Regions from separate parts of the Janthinobacterium sp. OK676 genome, predicted to be linked through region 4. Evidence: predicted binding sites of a transcription regulator. Region 4 holds the regulator's gene; each other region holds the start of a gene.
The links. Region 4 encodes FNR, which switches genes on or off when oxygen is low (the NO sensors DNR and NnrR bind a similar motif). Its sites were predicted from a motif close to TTGATNNNNATCAA; they were not measured.
Positions count from the first base shown of each region.

Region 1: BLU39_RS07915 (KamA family radical SAM protein) is a predicted target of FNR. The motif match lies at 2,311-2,324, and genes of this name have one in related genera.
Region 2: BLU39_RS20175 (glycine-rich domain-containing protein) is a predicted target of FNR. The motif match lies at 1,894-1,907, and genes of this name have one in related genera.
Region 3: BLU39_RS21700 (IPT/TIG domain-containing protein) is a predicted target of FNR. The motif match lies at 1,961-1,974, and genes of this name have one in related genera.

Region 1 covers NZ_FNHA01000003.1:234,261-238,474, forward strand. Annotated here, with positions in the region: gene BLU39_RS07910 (MFS transporter) at 1-803, opposite strand, end outside; gene BLU39_RS07915 (KamA family radical SAM protein) at 806-2,170, opposite strand; gene BLU39_RS07920 (cache domain-containing protein) at 2,453-2,911, shown strand; gene BLU39_RS07925 (methyl-accepting chemotaxis protein) at 2,980-4,214, shown strand, end outside.
Region 2 covers NZ_FNHA01000010.1:282,230-286,443, forward strand. Annotated here, with positions in the region: gene BLU39_RS20160 (hypothetical protein) at 1-61, shown strand, start outside; gene BLU39_RS20165 (hypothetical protein) at 238-507, shown strand; gene BLU39_RS20170 (hypothetical protein) at 750-989, shown strand; gene BLU39_RS20175 (glycine-rich domain-containing protein) at 1,077-1,763, opposite strand; gene BLU39_RS20180 (sensor histidine kinase) at 1,966-3,813, opposite strand; gene BLU39_RS20185 (glutamine--tRNA ligase/YqeY domain fusion protein) at 4,029-4,214, opposite strand, start outside.
Region 3 covers NZ_FNHA01000012.1:53,653-57,866, reverse strand. Annotated here, with positions in the region: gene BLU39_RS21700 (IPT/TIG domain-containing protein) at 1-1,739, opposite strand, end outside; gene metH (methionine synthase) at 2,390-4,214, shown strand, end outside.
Region 4 covers NZ_FNHA01000018.1:64,527-68,740, reverse strand. Annotated here, with positions in the region: gene BLU39_RS26895 (response regulator) at 1-1,496, opposite strand, end outside; gene fnr (fumarate/nitrate reduction transcriptional regulator Fnr) at 1,736-2,494, shown strand; gene BLU39_RS26885 (FixH family protein) at 2,498-3,022, opposite strand; gene ccoG (cytochrome c oxidase accessory protein CcoG) at 3,169-4,214, opposite strand, start outside.

The sequences.
Region 1 (4,214 bases), on a different contig from region 4:
ATGACGGCCGCCATGCCCAGGTACAGCAAGTACGCCACATTATCGTCGGACAAGCCGCCCACGTCGGCCAGCCAGCGGCCTATCCATAAACCCTGCACGCCGAAGAACACCGTGTGCGGCAGCAGGATCAGCGCGATGGTGCGGCGAAAACCGGGATCGCGGTACACGCTCCAGACGCTGACCTTGCTCGCCTTGTCCCTGCCGGCGGCAGGCGCGGGCATGGCCGGCGACAGCAGGCGGATCAGCAGGACTATGGCCAGCGCCGCCAGCGCCAGGCCCAGGAAGACGCCGCGCCAATCCGTGTAGTGCAGGGCCAGCTTGACGGGCATGGTGGCCGTGGCCGCACCCAGGCCGCCCACGGCGATCAGATAGCCATGCATGGAAGGCAGGCGCGATGGGGCGATGGCGCACGAGATCGCTTTCACGGCCGCCATGAAACAGCCGCCCAGGCCAGCTCCCATCAAGGCGCGCGCCCACATCAGCCCGGCAAAGCTATGGCCCCGGCTGAACAGCCACACGCCCAGGGCCGCCAGCGCCAGCAGCCACAGTTGCACCGTGCGGGGACCGTAGCGGTCGAGCGCCATGCCGACCGGCAATTGCACCAGCGCAAAGGCGAGAAAAAAGGCGCTGGTCAGCAGGCCCAGCTGGGCTGGCGTCAGGGCGACGGAAGCCAGCAATTCGACCGTCAGCACGGCGTTGACGCCGCGCAGCAGGCACGACAGATAATGTCCGAGCGCGAACGGCAGGAATACCAGGCAAAACACGGCCACGCCGGAGCGGGCAGACGCAACGGCCGCGTGCATGCTCAGGCGGCCTGTGCCAGGCGGATGATTTTGTGCGGCAACTGCGGCACGGGCTCATCCGTTTCAAAGAAAAACTTGTCGTGGCCGAACGCGGGCTTCAAATGGTCCAGCCACGTCGCTTCCGCATCGAACTTGGCATAAAACGGCCGGCGCACCCAGTCCGGGTTACGCGCCTGCAAAAATTGCAGGGCAAACAGTTTTTCGCCGTTGATGGTGACGATGCCGTCGATGACGACCTTGCCGGGAAAAGCGCTCATGGACGGTCCCCGCACCGTGCGCGACAGGCCGGACACCATCTGGTAGGCGGCCTGGAAAATCTCGTGCGCCTTCGCCAAGGGCAACTCGAAATAGCCGCGCGGACCCGTGTCCCGCTCGACGAACATGTAATACGGAATCGCCCCCAGGCGCGTGCCCGTCTGCCACAGTTCGGCCCAGCTTGCCGGATCTTCATTGATGTGGCGGATCAGCGGCCCCTGCATGCGCAAGGTGGCGCCCGTGGAGACGATGCGTTTCACGGCTTGCTGGGCGATGTCCTGGCGCAACTCGACGGCATGGCTGTAATGGCCCATCACGGCCAGGTTCTTGCCCGCCTTGACGATGCGCTCGAACAGGCGCATCAAGTCATCCGCATCGCGGTCGGAAACAAAACGCTGCGGCCAGTACGCCACCGCCTTGGTGCCGATGCGAATGTTCTGGATATGTTCCAGGCCCGGCGCCAGCAGCGGCTCCAGGTAGGCGGCCAGTTGCCGCGTGTTCATGATCATCGGGTCGCCGCCCGTGAACAGCACGTCCGTCACTTCCGGATGCAGTTTCAGGTAGGCGACCAGCTCGTGCGACTCGCGCGCATCGAACTTCATGTCGTCCATGCCGACGAACTGGGGCCAACGGAAACAGAAAGTGCAATACGCGTGGCAAGTCTGGCCCGCGCTGGGGAAGAACAGCACCGTTTGCGCATATTTATGCTGCAAGCCGCGCACGGGCGCGTCGTTGACCCGCGGCACGTTGTGCGTCATCTGGCCGGCCGGATGGGGATTCATACCCAGGCGCAAGCCATGCACATAGGCGTCGATGGCGGCCTTGTCCTGCTTGACCAGCACCAGGTCGCGCAAGTGCGCGTACTGCTCGGGCGGCAGCATATCGCGGTGGGGAAAGACGAGACGGTAGATGGGATCGTCAGGGATGTTGTTCCAGTCGATCAGCTGGTCGAGCACATATTCATTGGTGCGAAACGGCAACACGTGCGACACCACTTGCACGGCTGCACGCTGCTCTTCAGGCAGCCATTTCCACTGCCGCGCCTGTTGTATGGTTTGCCGCGTATATGGCTTGAACTTGGGTGGAAACGGCTCGGTAATGTTTGCGGACACGGTCGGCTCCTTGCCTGTAAATAGCGTTAACTTTCATGAAATTGGCCATATGCCAGCCAATTCCAGCCTTTTCCTCCCGCATGCGAGATCACCCCGGCATGCTGTGAAAGTCATCATAGTTCTTGCTTTTCGGAACCAAATTGCTGCATATCAACAAGCCGTCGAAACGTTGCATGCTGCCTACAAGCAACACCTTAGTTTGTTCCATCGCAATCTGAGACGGACTTCGGCAACGTAAATTACGACTTGGCAACACATCCCTCGATATCACAAGGAGCTTTCATGCAACGCTTATTCACGGGTAGCCTGCTGTGCCTGGCATTTGCCGGCGGCGGCGTCAGCGCCGCGGTCGAACCAACGGAAAAAGATGCGATCGCCATGGCCGAACGGGGCGCCGCCTTCATGAAGGCGCATGGCAAGGAAGAAATGATGAAGAAAATCACGGCGAAGGACCCGGACTTCGTGCAGGGCTCGCTGTATGTGGACATGCGCGACATCAAGACGGGCATCGTGCTGGCCCACCCCATCAATCCTTCCATCGTGGGCAAGGATTTGACGGACGTGCCCGATGCGAACGGCAAGAAATATCGCCGTGAAATCATCGAGCTGGCGCAAAAACAGGGCAAGGGCTGGGTCGATTACCAGTACAAGAATCCCACCAGCGGCAAGATCGAACCGAAGACCACCTACATCCTGCGCGTCAACGACGTGGTGCTGGAAGCGGGCATCTACAAAAAATAAGGCAGGGGCGGCGCGCATGCACGCCGCGCGCCGCCTGCGGTGTGAACAGCCATAGCCAGGAGTCAAGCATGCTCAATCAATTACGCATCGGACCAAAATTATTGCTGGCGCCCTCCCTGGTCTTGCTGCTGCTGATACTCAGCTCGACGGGCGCCTGGTATGGCATGGTGCGGCAAAATGCCTCGCTGGAAAACATGGTGCGGGTGCGCATCACACACTTGAAGGCGGCCGCCGACGTGGCCGGCGACGCCAAAGAGGTGCATGGCAATATGTACCAGTTGCTGTCATGGACGAATGGCAGTTTCGCCAAGGCCCGCCTCGACACATTGGAGCAACAGATCAAGGCGCGCCACGCGGCCATCGGCACCCAGCTGGCCACGCTGCGCACCACGGCCACGGACGCCGAGCGCAGCCTCGTCGATGCGGCCATCGCGGCCCTGGCCGGCTATCGCAAGGCCGTGCTGGAAACCATGGAAATGGCGCAGATGGACCAGTCGATCGCCACCAATTCCATGCTCAAGGCGGAAACCCAGTTCGTGCAGTTCAATACCCAGCTGGCGCAACTGTCGGCCCTGGAAACGACGCTCAGCAGCCAGGCCCATGCGGCCGCCAGCGCCGAGTTTCGCAGCCTGGGCTGGAGCTTGCTGCTGACGGTGCTGCTGTCTATTCTCGTCTCCATCGTCGTGACCATGCTGGTGCGGCGCGCCATGCTGGTGGAAATCCGCGGCATTGCCGACGCCGTGCAAGACTTGGCGGCGGGCAAGCTGACGGCCGGCGCGCCCAAGCAGGGCAATGACGAAATCGCCGCCACGTCGCGCGTGCTGGACCAGACCATCGCCCACCTGAACCAGACCTTGCGCACCATCATGGGCGCCGTGCAATCGATCGACACGGCGTCGCGTGAAATTGCCACCGGCAACCTGGATTTATCGGCGCGCACGGAAATGCAGGCCAGTTCGCTGGAAGAAACGTCGAGCGCCATGGAAGCGCTGACGCAAGCCGTCAATGACAATGCCGATAATGCCCAGCTGGCCTGCGAACTGGCGGGGCAAGCTTCCACCCTGGCCGTGCAAGGGGGCGCGGCCATGCAGCAGGCGGTGACGACGATGGCGACGATACGGGCCAATTCGCGCCAGATCGTGGATATTATCGGCGTAATCGATGGCATTTCCTTCCAGACCAATATCCTTGCGCTGAATGCGGCGGTGGAAGCGGCGCGCGCGGGAGAACAAGGCCGCGGCTTTGCCGTGGTGGCGTCCGAAGTGCGCACCCTGGCGCAGCGTTCGGCCCAGGCGGCCAGGGA
Region 2 (4,214 bases), on a different contig from region 4:
GCAGAATCGGCAGCAAACGCAGGAAAAACAGCAACAGCGCGTGCGCCAGCAAAAGAAATAAATGGATGGGGCAGTACGGGCTTCGGCGCAACACCGGGGCCTTGCCATTGATGCAACGCAAACGTGTCATCGCGTGCTGGCGATATGGTGAGCAATGTCGTCGCGCGCCTGGGCTCTTGTGGCGGGCTCTGCATCTACAACCAGCGTGACGCTGTTTCCCGTCAGCAGGAGCGAGCCATGCGAGCTACGAATCACCCCAGCAAGGAACAAGTGCGCGCCTATATGCGGCGCCGCGAACATGCGCTGCAGCCGCCACCACCGCCCGATGAAATTCGCCGGCAACTGGCCTGGTGCCACACGGACGATTTTCTCTGTACCTGTCTTCCGGCCACCCCGGCCGGCATGGCTGCGCGAGGCTGGCATCTTTCCGCCGAAATGGCTCGCTTGGGCGCCCTCATGGCGATTGCCTGGCTCATGCGTAGCGGCGTTCCTCATTGTAAAAATTGATGACTTGCAGCAAATTTTTCCGATTTGAGTTATCCTCTAGCACATCCCAAGTGCGTCAATTCTCTTCAATTATCACAATTTTGCTTTAAGTTACGCAAAAATCAACAATAGCGTGTATTATATTGTTTGCGGCGTAAAATCCGCATAAGTGATGGCGCTTTTTAGTGTGTTTACCCTGAATTAGTGCAGAAGAGACATTCTGTTTTTTCTTGCTCTAATACAACAAGTACGGATTTTTGATCATGTCTCTCAAACAAATTACCTCTTTGCCTACCTACAACCCGAATCGCGTCCTCGATGCGATCATCGACAAGCTGCAGTTGAAAAACGATGCCGCCTTGTCGCGAGCTCTGGAAGTGGCGCCACCTGTTATCAGCAAGATTCGTCACAACACCTTGCCGATCGGCGCCACGATCCTCATCCGCATGCATGAAATCAGCGATTTCAGCATTCGTGAACTGCGCGAGTTGATGGCTGCCTAAGAGCGCCTGACAGACGGCAAACTGAGAGGTGCCGTCTGGGTAAGTCAGGCTTGCCGCGTGCGGCAGCCACATCTGTTTTCCGCTTTTCTATTGCGTGTCGCGGTTCAGTACCGGACGATCAACATAGAAGCGCCCCAATTCCAGGCCAGTCGAAGACGATTTGACCACCGCCGCCGTCAGTGAGGCAGGCGCGCTGGAAAATGCGGTGCTGGCAGCCCCGGTCGCGCGGCCCGAATACGCCGTCGCCTGTACCGCCGCACTGGAAAACGCCGTTTGCACGGCCCGGCCCGAGTATGCCGTCGCCTGTACCGCACGTCCCGAATACGCCGCCTGCACGGCACGGCCCGAATACGCCGCCTGTACGGCGCGCCCCGAATACGCCGTTTCTGCGCGGATATAATCTTCCCCGAACGTTTGCTCATACAGTTGCTTCATGCGCTCGCCCACGCGATGGTGCGCCGCTTCGTCGTCTTCGCCGCGCAAGCCGATGTAGGGGAAGTGATGGAGGAAGTAGCCAAACACCTGTTCGCAGTCCGCCGCATATTTCAGGGTGTCGAGGATGTGGTAGTGCCAGAAGGTATCGACGTCCATCAAAGGCGCCGTTTCTTCTTCCGGAAACTGTTTCATCAGGATCAGGAAGCGGCGGTATTCGAATTCCACCGCATTCGCCTTTTCCAGGCTCCATCCTTCGCCTGATTCCCGGTGCATCAGCTTGACCTTGATCGCGTCCAAATTCAAATCGGCAATTGCCTTGAAACTGTCGTTCGTATCCATGAATGTCCTTTGGTAAAAAAGAGCGTTGTGGGAAATACGGTGAAACAAGGGAGAGCGGCGCTTGTGTGGCGGTTGTGTACTCCTGGCAAATGGTCGAGGAATGCCTGGCCCATGGCGGGCGGGCGCTGAATTGTTCTACATCAATATTGCATCTAATTACGAAATATGCAAGCTGAGCTTGTTTCATGCGGGCACCCGCCTGTCAGCTGCTGGCCCGGCTTTCTTCCTGGTAGGGAAACGCGGTGGCGTCCGCGCCCAGCGGCACGCTGACGTGCACGCCCATGCCGGCGCCGGGGCTGCTTTCGATGTAAAAAGTTCCACCTAACAACTTGATGCGTTCCTCGATGCCTACCAGGCCAAACGAGCCCAGCTTGTTGCGCCCGTCGATGGCCGCGCCCACGCCGTTGTCGCTGATGCTCATCGACACGGTATCGCGGCACTTTTCCAGCTTCACTTGCACGCGGCTGGCATGGGCATGCTGGGAAATATTGCTCAGCGACTCTTGCAGGATGCGAAACAGGGCCGTCGCGCATTGATCGCTGAGGCAAATGTCGTCGTGGCTTTCGCTCACCTCGCAGTCGATGCCCGTGCGCAGGCGAAATTGCGCCACCTGCCATTCGACGGCCGCATTCACGCCCAGGTCCAGCACGGTAGGGCGCAAGTCGTTGATGATTTGCCGCACGCTCTTGATGGTGGCGTCGATCTGTTCCAGGGTCGAGCGGGCGCGGGCATTCAGGCGCGGGTGGCGGCGTTGCGTGCGCGAAGCGAGCATGTCGGCGTCGATGCGCAAGACCAGCAGGTTCTGCCCCAGGTCGTCGTGGATTTCGCGCGCGATGCGCTTGCGTTCTTCTTCCTTGATCTGGTCGGCGTGGGCCGCCAGGCGGCGCAGTTTCTGGTGCGACAGCTGCAAGCGAATCTGGCTGGCGCGCAATTCCTCCGTCATGCCGTTGGCCATCTGGATGGCGCGCCGGCGCGACGAGGCCAGGGTATGGAACAGCATGTAGAGCAGCATGGCGCTGGCGAAACCGGTCAGCAGGGCCAGCCATGGCAAAAAGGCGTCGAAGCGCGTGTACAGGTCGCTCTTGCGCACGCTGAATAGCGCTTGCCAGACGCGGCCATTGTGTTTGATCAGCATCGTGCTGCTCAGGTAGCGGCCCGAACTGCCGGGCAGCCACCATGGCGCATGCATGCCCGCCGTCGTGCTGTCGAAGATGGGGCGCATGTCGTGTGGTAAGTCTAGCGGTGCGCGCGCCTGCGGGCCGATATCGAACAGGGTCAGGCGGACGTTGCGCACCGGCATGTCGGCCAGCGCGCTGCGCATCATCGTCACCAAGTCGTAGCCGATGCCGACGGAGCCCTGGTACGCCGCGCGCCTCTGCTCCACGGTATCGGTCGGCATGCCGTAGCGGTACACAGGCAGGCGCATGGCCATGCCCGTCAGCTGGGGACGGCCTTGCATCGGCACGGGCACGCCGGAATTGCTGATGTTGCCGGAATCGCGTGACTGCGCCAGCGCTTCGGCGATCAGGGGACGCGAGGCGATGTCATAACCATATTTTTCCGGGGCGCTGGCGATCGGCTCGATGTACACGAGCACGGAATAATGGGAGCGCGGGGCGGGCGGATGGATGGCAAACGCCGGATAGCCATCGCGTCCGGGCGGATAGTCGCGCCGCATGGCCGCTTCGAAGACGGGGCGCTGCGCTTCGTCCAGTTCCTGGCTGTAATTGAGGTTCATCACACCCGGGTAGTTCTGTTGCAGGGCGATATTTTCCACGTAGCGGTGGAATTGCTCGCGGCTCACGTGTTCGTTGGCGTGGAACAGGCTGGCCGTACCGCGCAGCAGATTGGCATACGACTGGACGCGCGATTCGATGTTTTTCCGGGTATTGCGCGCCAGGTTGTCGAACAGGTCGCTGGCGTCGCTTTCGACCGACAGCGAGGCGGCCATGTAGAACAGCAGACCTGCCATCATCGACATCACGAAGCCGAGCAGCCACAGCGGTCTTTTTTCAGCAGATAAGGGGTGTTCGCCGGCAGTAGAAGACATTGCCATCCGCATCAGGAGGAGGAATCGGGTGCCGCCTGGATGGCGGTGGCTGGACTGCGTTGTACAAGCGCTATCGAAATTGCAAATTGCTCAATAGCTGCCTAATATACAAAATTATTGTGAATGTAGTCAACAGGCAATATTCTCAGTGACATATGTTGTTGAAACGAAAAAAAACCGCCGCAGCGGTTTTTTTTGTGTGTGCCATCCAGCCCTTATTTGGCGGGCTGCCAGCTGTCTTTCAGGGTGACGATGCGGTTGAAGACGGGCTTGCCCGGCTGGCTGTCGACCCGGTCGGCCGCGAAGTAGCCGTGGCGCTCGAACTGGAAGCGCTCCTCCGGCTGGGCCAGTTCCGCGCCCGGTTCCAGCCACGCTTGCACGACTTCCTTGGCCAGCGGATT
Region 3 (4,214 bases), on a different contig from region 4:
CTGCTGTTGTACAGCGGTTGCGGGCCCAGGTCGCCATTTGCATACGGGTAGTCGGTGGCCGCGCCAGCCGGGCCGCCGCAGGCAACGTGCTGCAGCGAATGATTGTGGCCCAGTTCATGCACCAGCGTAGTCAGCCATTCAGGCCAGCTATTGCCGAACGGATCGACGGAGGCAATGCTGTTGAACCTGGCGTCCAGGCCGATCGCCGCCGTGAAATCGCCATTGTCGGTGCGAGAATTGACGTACGCCAGGCCAGCGGCGCGCGTGGAAGACATTTTCGGCACGAAGCCATAATAAAAGGCGCCGCTATCTTCCTGGGCGCGCTTGCCGTTCAGGGCTTCCAAGGTCGGGCTCCACCAGCTGTCGGCCGTGCTGCTGCCCGATACGCTCAGTGGGGCGCGCGTGCTAATGCTGATATTTTCCGCCGCATACGGATACACGCGGGTCAGCGCAGTACGGATCACCTCCGCGTCCGGCAGTTGCCCCACGCCATCGTCGGTGCTCAGCGGTACCAGCACCAGGTGGATTTTCGCCGCGCTGGCCACGACGGGCGCCGCTTCCTGGCTCACTTGCGTACCGTCGTTGCCCACGGCCGTCACGCGCACGCGCACGCCGGGCAGAATCCAGCCGGAAGGCAGGACGGCGCTGAAATTGCCGTTGAAACTGTAATCGCTTTTCGTTGTCGGCAAGACCGACGGGCCGCTCATGGTAATGCTGCCCAGGTTGCTGCCATTGGCGGCCGTCGCATTCAAGGTCACGGCCGGGCTGGCCTGGCCCGCCTGCGTGGCCAGCACGGACACGCGCACGGCGGCCGGCTTGCCGCGCGTCAGGCGCAAGGCGGCATCGCTGGCGTTCAAATTCAGTACCTGCGCGAAATCAATGCTGCCCAGAGTAAAGGCCGATACCGTGCCCGCATTCACGGCGATGCGCGAAGCGGCCGACAGCATCACGGTCCCCGTTGCCGACGCTGGCGCGGACAACACCAGCTGGCTGGCACTGGCGCTGACGATGACGGCCGGCGTACTGCCCACGGTCGCCGCGCTGACCTGGTCGAGATTGCTGCCCTGCACCGTCACCGACAAGGTCGCGCCGTTGACGGCCGACGTGACCGACGTCACTGCCACGCTGGGCAAGACCGTGTACGGTTCGCTGCTGATGACGTCGTTGTAGGGACCGCGCACCGTCAGCGCTCCCGTTGCCGCGCCCGCAGGCACCACCACCGTTACGCTGCCGGCTGTCTGGCTTTGCGGTGTTGCCGCGGCGCCATTGCCGAACTGCACCGCCGTCACGGCGCCCATGCCGCCGCCCGCGATCGTCACGCTGGAACCGACGCCACCCGTCGCCGGCGCGACGCCGCTCACGCTCAATGGCAGGTACACGTTCACGTTATAGCTGGTGGCCGCCGTGCCGCTGGCGCTGACGAGGCTCAAGGCGCCCGTGACCGGCACGCCCGGCATGGCCAGGGTCACGCTGCTGTCGCTGCTGGCGCTGGCGGTCACGTTCACGCCGCCCACCTGGAAAGCCGTCACGCGGCTCAGATTGCTACCCGTCACCACCAGGCTGCCGCCCACGGCGACGTTCGCCGCCGAGACGGCCGTCACGGCAGGAATCACAGCAGGAATCACGACGGGATTGCCCGACGTGGTTGCCACCACGGTGTCACCGCCACCACCGCCTCCTCCGCCGCAAGCGGACAGGCCCAGCATGACAAACGATGCTACAAGCAGATGGTTTTTCATGGCTGGCAACCATGTTGGTACAGCGCGAGGCCGGGGAGGACATGGGAGAAATGTGACATATTGGTGACTTTTGGTGAGAATGTAATTTCGAAGAACCAATATTATGGGTTAATTCGATTCCTAAAGACAACTATTAATGCTTTTGATTCAATTGGTTTTGATAATAGTTAAAGTATCTGTTTGGTAATCTTTATTTTTGGAATTATTCACGTCACTCTGTATTGTCTTAAATCAAAATTATTTTCCATTGCAGCTATTGCCATTCAAATCATTAAAAATATGCTGAGATGGCGCAAATAATGTGGAAATTTTTCCACAGCCTAGAGGCCATGTCTTCCTACCAATTTTGGCGGAAGAATTAACGTTTTGAGTAAGATTTTCAGGAATGAAATTTTCAGAAGCTGTCGTGGCGGAAGGCGATGTGTGGCAATGTGTTGCAAGAAGGCCAGCCGTGGGGCGAACGGCCGCTTTTGCTTAAAACCAAAGCAGCCTGATGCCGTATAATTTTAGACCCGGTGAAATCAGGCGATTGCCACCTTCTGCCCGGCTTACCCGGCCGGCACACTCCGTCAGCTGATCCCGCTGGCCTGCAACCGCCTCGTACAGTCTTGTCGCCGCGCCGCCGCCCGTTTGCCTATTGAAAGCATGAAATGAACGATACCGTGATCCCCGCCATGTCCCCGACCGAAGCCTCCTTGCGCGCCATCCTGGCGCAGCGGATCATGATCCTCGACGGCGCCATGGGCACGATCATCCAGCAATACAAGCTCGACGAAGAAGCGTATCGTGGCGGTCCCGCCGGCCGCTTCATCGATTTCGCCGCGCCGGCCGACAGCGGCGCGCGCGAACTGTTCGTCAAGGGCAACAATGAGCTGCTGACCCTGACGCAGCCGCACATCATCCAGGAAATCCATGAGCGCTACCTGGCGGCCGGCGCCGACCTGATCGAAACGAATACCTTCGGCGCCACGACGATCGCGCAAGACGATTACCACATGGCCCACCTGGCCTACGAAATGAACGTGCAGGCGGCCAAGCTGGCGCGCGCCGCCTGCGATAAATATTCCACGCCGGACAAGCCGCGCTTCGTCGCCGGCGCCCTCGGGCCCACGCCGAAGACGGCGTCGATCTCGCCCGACGTGAATGACCCGGCCGCGCGCAACGTTACCTTCGATCAATTGGTGGCCGCCTACCTGCAGCAGACGCAGGGCCTGGTGGAAGGCGGCGCCGACGTGCTGCTGGTGGAAACCATTTTCGACACCCTCAACTGCAAGGCGGCCCTGTTCGCCATCGACCTGTTCTACGAGCAAAACCCCAGCGTCGTGCGCCTGCCCCTGATGATTTCCGGCACCGTCACGGACGCGTCGGGCCGCATTTTGTCGGGCCAGACCGTGCCCGCCTTCTGGAATTCCGTGCGCCACGCGAAACCGCTGACGATCGGCCTGAACTGCGCGCTGGGCGCCGCCCTGATGCGCCCGTACGCGGAAGAGCTGGCCAAGATCGCCGACACTTTCGTCTGCATCTACCCGAACGCGGGCTTGCCCAACCCCATGAGCGACACGGGTTTTGACGAGTTGCCTGCCGACACGTCCGCCCTGCTGCGCGAATTTGCCGACGCGGGTTTTTTGAACATGGCCGGCGGCTGCTGCGGCACCACGCCCGAGCACATCGCCGCCATCGGTCAATTGCTGTCGAAAAACACGCCGCGCACCGTGCCGGCCCCATCGCACGACTTGCGCCTGGCCGGCCTGGAACCGTTCGTCGTCAACGACGAGTCGCTGTTCGTCAACGTGGGCGAGCGCACCAACGTCACGGGTTCGAAAGCGTTCGCGCGCATGATTCTCAACGAGCAATACGACGAAGCCTTGTCCGTGGCGCGCCAGCAAGTGGAGAACGGCGCGCAAGTGATCGACATCAACATGGACGAAGCGATGCTCGACTCGCTGGCCGCCATGACGCGCTTCTTGAACCTGATCGCTTCGGAACCCGATATTTCGCGCGTGCCCATCATGGTCGACTCGTCGAAATGGTCGGTCATCGAAGCGGGCCTGAAATGCGTGCAGGGCAAGGCCATCGTCAATTCCATCTCGATGAAGGAAGGCGAAGAGGAATTCCTGCGCCAGGCGAAGCTGTGCCGCCGCTACGGCGCGGCCGTGATCGTCATGGCCTTCGATGAGAAGGGCCAGGCCGACACCTTCGAGCGCAAGATCGAAATTTGCGCGCGCGCCTACCACCTGCTGATCGACGCGCTGGACTTCCCGCCCGAAGACATCATTTTCGACCCGAACATCTTTGCCGTCGCCACCGGTATCGAAGAGCACAACAACTACGCCGTCGACTTCATCAACGCGACGCGCTGGATCAAGGAAAACCTGCCGTACGCGAAGATCTCGGGCGGCGTATCGAACGTGTCCTTCAGTTTCCGTGGCAACGATCCGGCCCGCGAAGCCATCCATACCGTGTTCCTGTACCACG
Region 4 (4,214 bases):
AGGCGCTGGGCGTCGCCCACGAGGCGCCGCGGCACGTCGGGCTCGACGGCGATGGCCAGTTCCAGCTCCTTTTCGCCCGCATTCATCGTCATCGTCGTGGCCAGGGTATTCATGACTTCGTCGAGGTCGAATTCGACGGGCGACAATTCCATGCGGCGCGCCTCGATCTTCGAATAGTCGAGCACGTCGTTGAGGATGCCCAGCAGCGACTGGCCCGCCACGCGCACCATGGTCAGATACTTGCGCTGTTCCGTATCGAGCTTGGTATTGCCCAGCAAATACACCATGCCCAGCACGGCATTGAGGGGCGTGCGGATTTCATGGCTCATGTTGGCCACGAAATCGCTCTTCGCGCGGTTGGCCGCCTCGGCCCGGTCGCGCTCCTGCTCCAGCTCGGCCGCGCGCGATTCGAGTTCCTGCTGCAGGCGGTCGCGTTCGCTCATCAGGCCGTTGAACGCTTCCGTCAGTTCGCCGATCTCGTCGCGCTGCCGCACCGGCACGGGGGTGAAACGGCTGCCGCTGGTGCGCAGGGCCAGCAGGGTGTCGCGCAAACGCACCAGCGGCGACAGCAGGCGCACGGTGACCCAGCCCAGAACGGCAGCGGCCAGCAGCGAGGCGAGGATGCTCCACAGCACCAGCCGGTACAGCACGCCGTCGAACGGTTCGAAGGCGTCGTCGACGGGCAGCGAGGCGGCCAGCAGCCAGTTCACCGATTTCAGGCGCTTGAAGCTGTTGACGGCCGTGACGCCGCGGCTGTTGGTGCTGACCATGCTGCCTTCGCCATCTTCCTTCAATAGCTGGGTGGTGGTCGGGTTGGCGTTCGGCTGGCGCGGCTGCAACAAGCGGCTGGTATCGGGGTACAGCACGTAGCGCGGCACGGCGCCGCGCGTGAGGATGAAGTAATAGCCGCTCTTGCCGATCTTTTCCGTGCGCAGACGTCCCAGCAGATTGTCCTTGTACAGGCGCAGCACGCCGATCACCACGCCGGCCACCTGGCCATCGGCGGCCAGCACGGGCGCCACCATCTGCACGATGGGCATGCCGCTCGACTTGCCCAGCATGGGTTCCGTGATCATGGGCTGGCGCGTGCGCAGGACGGTCTGGAAATACTCGCGCTCGGCGACGTTGATGCCGGCGCGCCCCGCCACTTCCGGCATGTCGGCCACGACAGCGCCCTGCGCATCGAGCACCAGCACGTCGTCGAACAGCACCAGCATCGAGCGGCGCGAATAGTATTCGCGCAATTGGGCCGGCTGGGCGATCAATTCCGGCGGCTGCTGCCTGGCCGTCAGGGTGACGATCTGCAGCAGCATGCCCAGTTTGTCGTCGAGCTCGGCTGCGGTGCGGCTGATCAGGGAAGACTGCTGGCTCAGCAGTACTCGCGTGAAGTCGTCGCGCATGTGCCGCACCTGGATCATGGTGACCAGCGCGATCATGGCGATCGAGGTCAGGCTGGTGGCCAGCGCGACTTTTGCTTTGATGCCGAGAGGCTTCATGATTTCCTTTTCAGTACCGGGCGGCACAGGCGGCAGATAATGCTGTTAGGAATTTTCCTATCAATACATCAACTTGGCAAGCGGCACCGCGCAAATGCCCCTCCCCGCATGGGCTTGTGACGATGTTGCCATATAATTAAAGGCTGGACGTCGTTTATTCGCCGAAATTACCGTGAAATTGGCACACGGCAACCCTGTATGCAGTAAACTTGTTGTTGCATTTTCTAAAAGGTACCGACATGACTGAAGCGCTACTCACTCCAACCTTGCCCACAGTAACCGTGGAAGCGTTGCGTGCGCGATGCTCGACCTGCAGCATGCATCAATTGTGCCTGCCGATGGGCCTCGATGTGGGCGACATGGACAGGCTGGACCAGATCATCGGCCGCCGCCGCAAGATCGTGCGCGGCGCCTCGCTGTTCCGCATCGGCGACTCGTTCCAGAACCTGTACGCGATCCGCCTGGGACACTTCAAGACCTATCAGATCAATCCCGGTGGCGAAGAGCAGGTGACGGGTTTCCAGATGGCCGGCGAACTGCTGGGCATGGACGCCATCAGCGCCGACCGCCACCACTGTAATGCGGTGGCGCTGGAAGACAGCGAAGTGTGTGAAATCCCGTTTTCCAGCCTGGAACAATTGCTGGGCAATATGCCGACCCTGCTGCGTCATTTCCACCGCATGATGAGCCAGGAAATCACGCGCGAGCAAAGTGTCATGCTGTTGCTGGGCAATATGCAGGCGACGCAGCGTTTTGCCGCCTTCATCGTCAACCTGGCGTCGCGCTACGAGGCGCGCGGCTATTCGGGCAGCAATTTCCAGCTGCGCATGTCGCGCGAGGAAATCGGCAACTACCTGGGCCTGACCATCGAGAGCGTCAGCCGTTTATTGTCGAAATTCAAGAAGGAAGGCTGGCTGCGCGTGTCGAACCGCGAGATCGAGATCTTGCAGCCTGCCAAGCTGAAAGCCATTACGGCAGGCACGGACGTGTGTAAATAAGCTTTATAGCTCTTCATCCGCGCGCAGCGCGATGCTGCGTTGCACGGGCCAGGTCCAGATGCCGGACAGGCGCCACTCGCGCTTGTCGTTTTCCACCAGCACCTGCCAGCGGCTGCGCTCGAGCATCGGCAGGGCGACCGAGAAATTGCCGGCCGCATCGGGCCGCACCAGCAGCTTGATATCCTTTTCCGGCAGGGTCGCATGCGCCAGGTGCAGGAGCAAAGGAGCCTGATAGGCCTTGCCGAAGCTGTGCACGGAGCCGCTCAGGCGCGCCTGCGCCACGTCATACGACAGGCTCGTATCCATGGCCAGGTCGCTGGCGATCGTGTCGCGCTTCAAATCCTGGTTGATCGCCTTGCCCTGCTTGTAATAATCGCCCACCACCAGCGCGTCGGGCTGCGTAAACGCGATATAGCCCATGAAGCTGCCGACGACCACGGACAGGCCGGGGCCGATCATCAGCAGCCATGGCCAGCGGTGCTTGTACCACGGGGCAACGGGGGCTTGCAGTTTCAGACTGTCGGACATTTTGTTCTCCTTGGGGTCAGGCCCTTTGGGTCTGTCCCCAGCTTTTGCTTCTGGGTTGAAAATACAGTAAACCTACCGCATGTTGAATGCTACCCCTACGGCGAAATACCGGGGTCGGACCCAGAGGGTCCGACCCCGAATCAACATCACCGCGGCACGATGAAGACCGCGCTTTCGCGCACGTGCAGCGACGGGTCGTCCAGCGATTGCAATTCGATCGCAATCTTGTTCGAGCCCTTCTCGCCCACGCCGTGCGGCACGCGCAGGCGGATCGGCCAGCCCAGCGTTTCCGTCGGCTGCAAGGTCACTTCTTCGCGCGTCAGCAAGGTCAGGCCCGGCAAGCCGGAAGCGCTGATCTTGAAATGCTGGCTTTGCTCGGACGTGTTCATGATCTGCAGGCGGTAGACGTTTTCGATCATGCCGTCTTCCACTTCGCGTCCCATTGAACCGCGGTCGCGGATCACGTCCATTTTCAGGGGCGTGCGCAGGGCCAGCGAGGTACATACGGCGATGATGATCAGGGCCAGGATGGACGTGTAGATCAGCACGCGCGGGCGCATGGCGCGCTGGCGGATCTGCTTCGAATTGAAGTTGTTTTCCATCGCATGGTCGGTGCTGTAGCGTATCAGGCCACGCGGCCGCTCGACCTTGTCCATCACGCTGTTGCAGGCATCGACGCAGGCGGCGCAGCCGATGCATTCATACTGCAGGCCGTTGCGGATATCGATGCCGGTCGGACACACCTGCACGCACAGGGTGCAATCGATGCAGTCGCCCAGCTTGTCGTTGTTGCCGGCCTTCTTGCTCATGGCGCCGCGTGGTTCGCCGCGCTTGGCATCGTAGGTGATGATCAGGGTGTCCTGGTCGAACATGGCGCTCTGGAAGCGCGCGTAGGGGCACATGTATTTGCACACCTGTTCGCGCAGCCAGCCCGCGTTGCCGTAGGTTGCCAGGCTGTAGAACAAGACCCAGAACCATTCCCAGGGACCGAAATTGAGGGTGGTCACCTCGCGCGCCAGTTCCTTGATCGGCGTGAAGTAGCCGACAAAGGTAAAGCCCGTCCACAGGGCGATGGCGCCCCATACCAGGTGCTTGGCCGTCTTCTTGAAGGCCTTGCGCACGGACGGGCCCTGCCTGTCGAGGGCCATGCGCGCGCTGCGCGTGCCCTCGATGCGGCGTTCGACCCACAGAA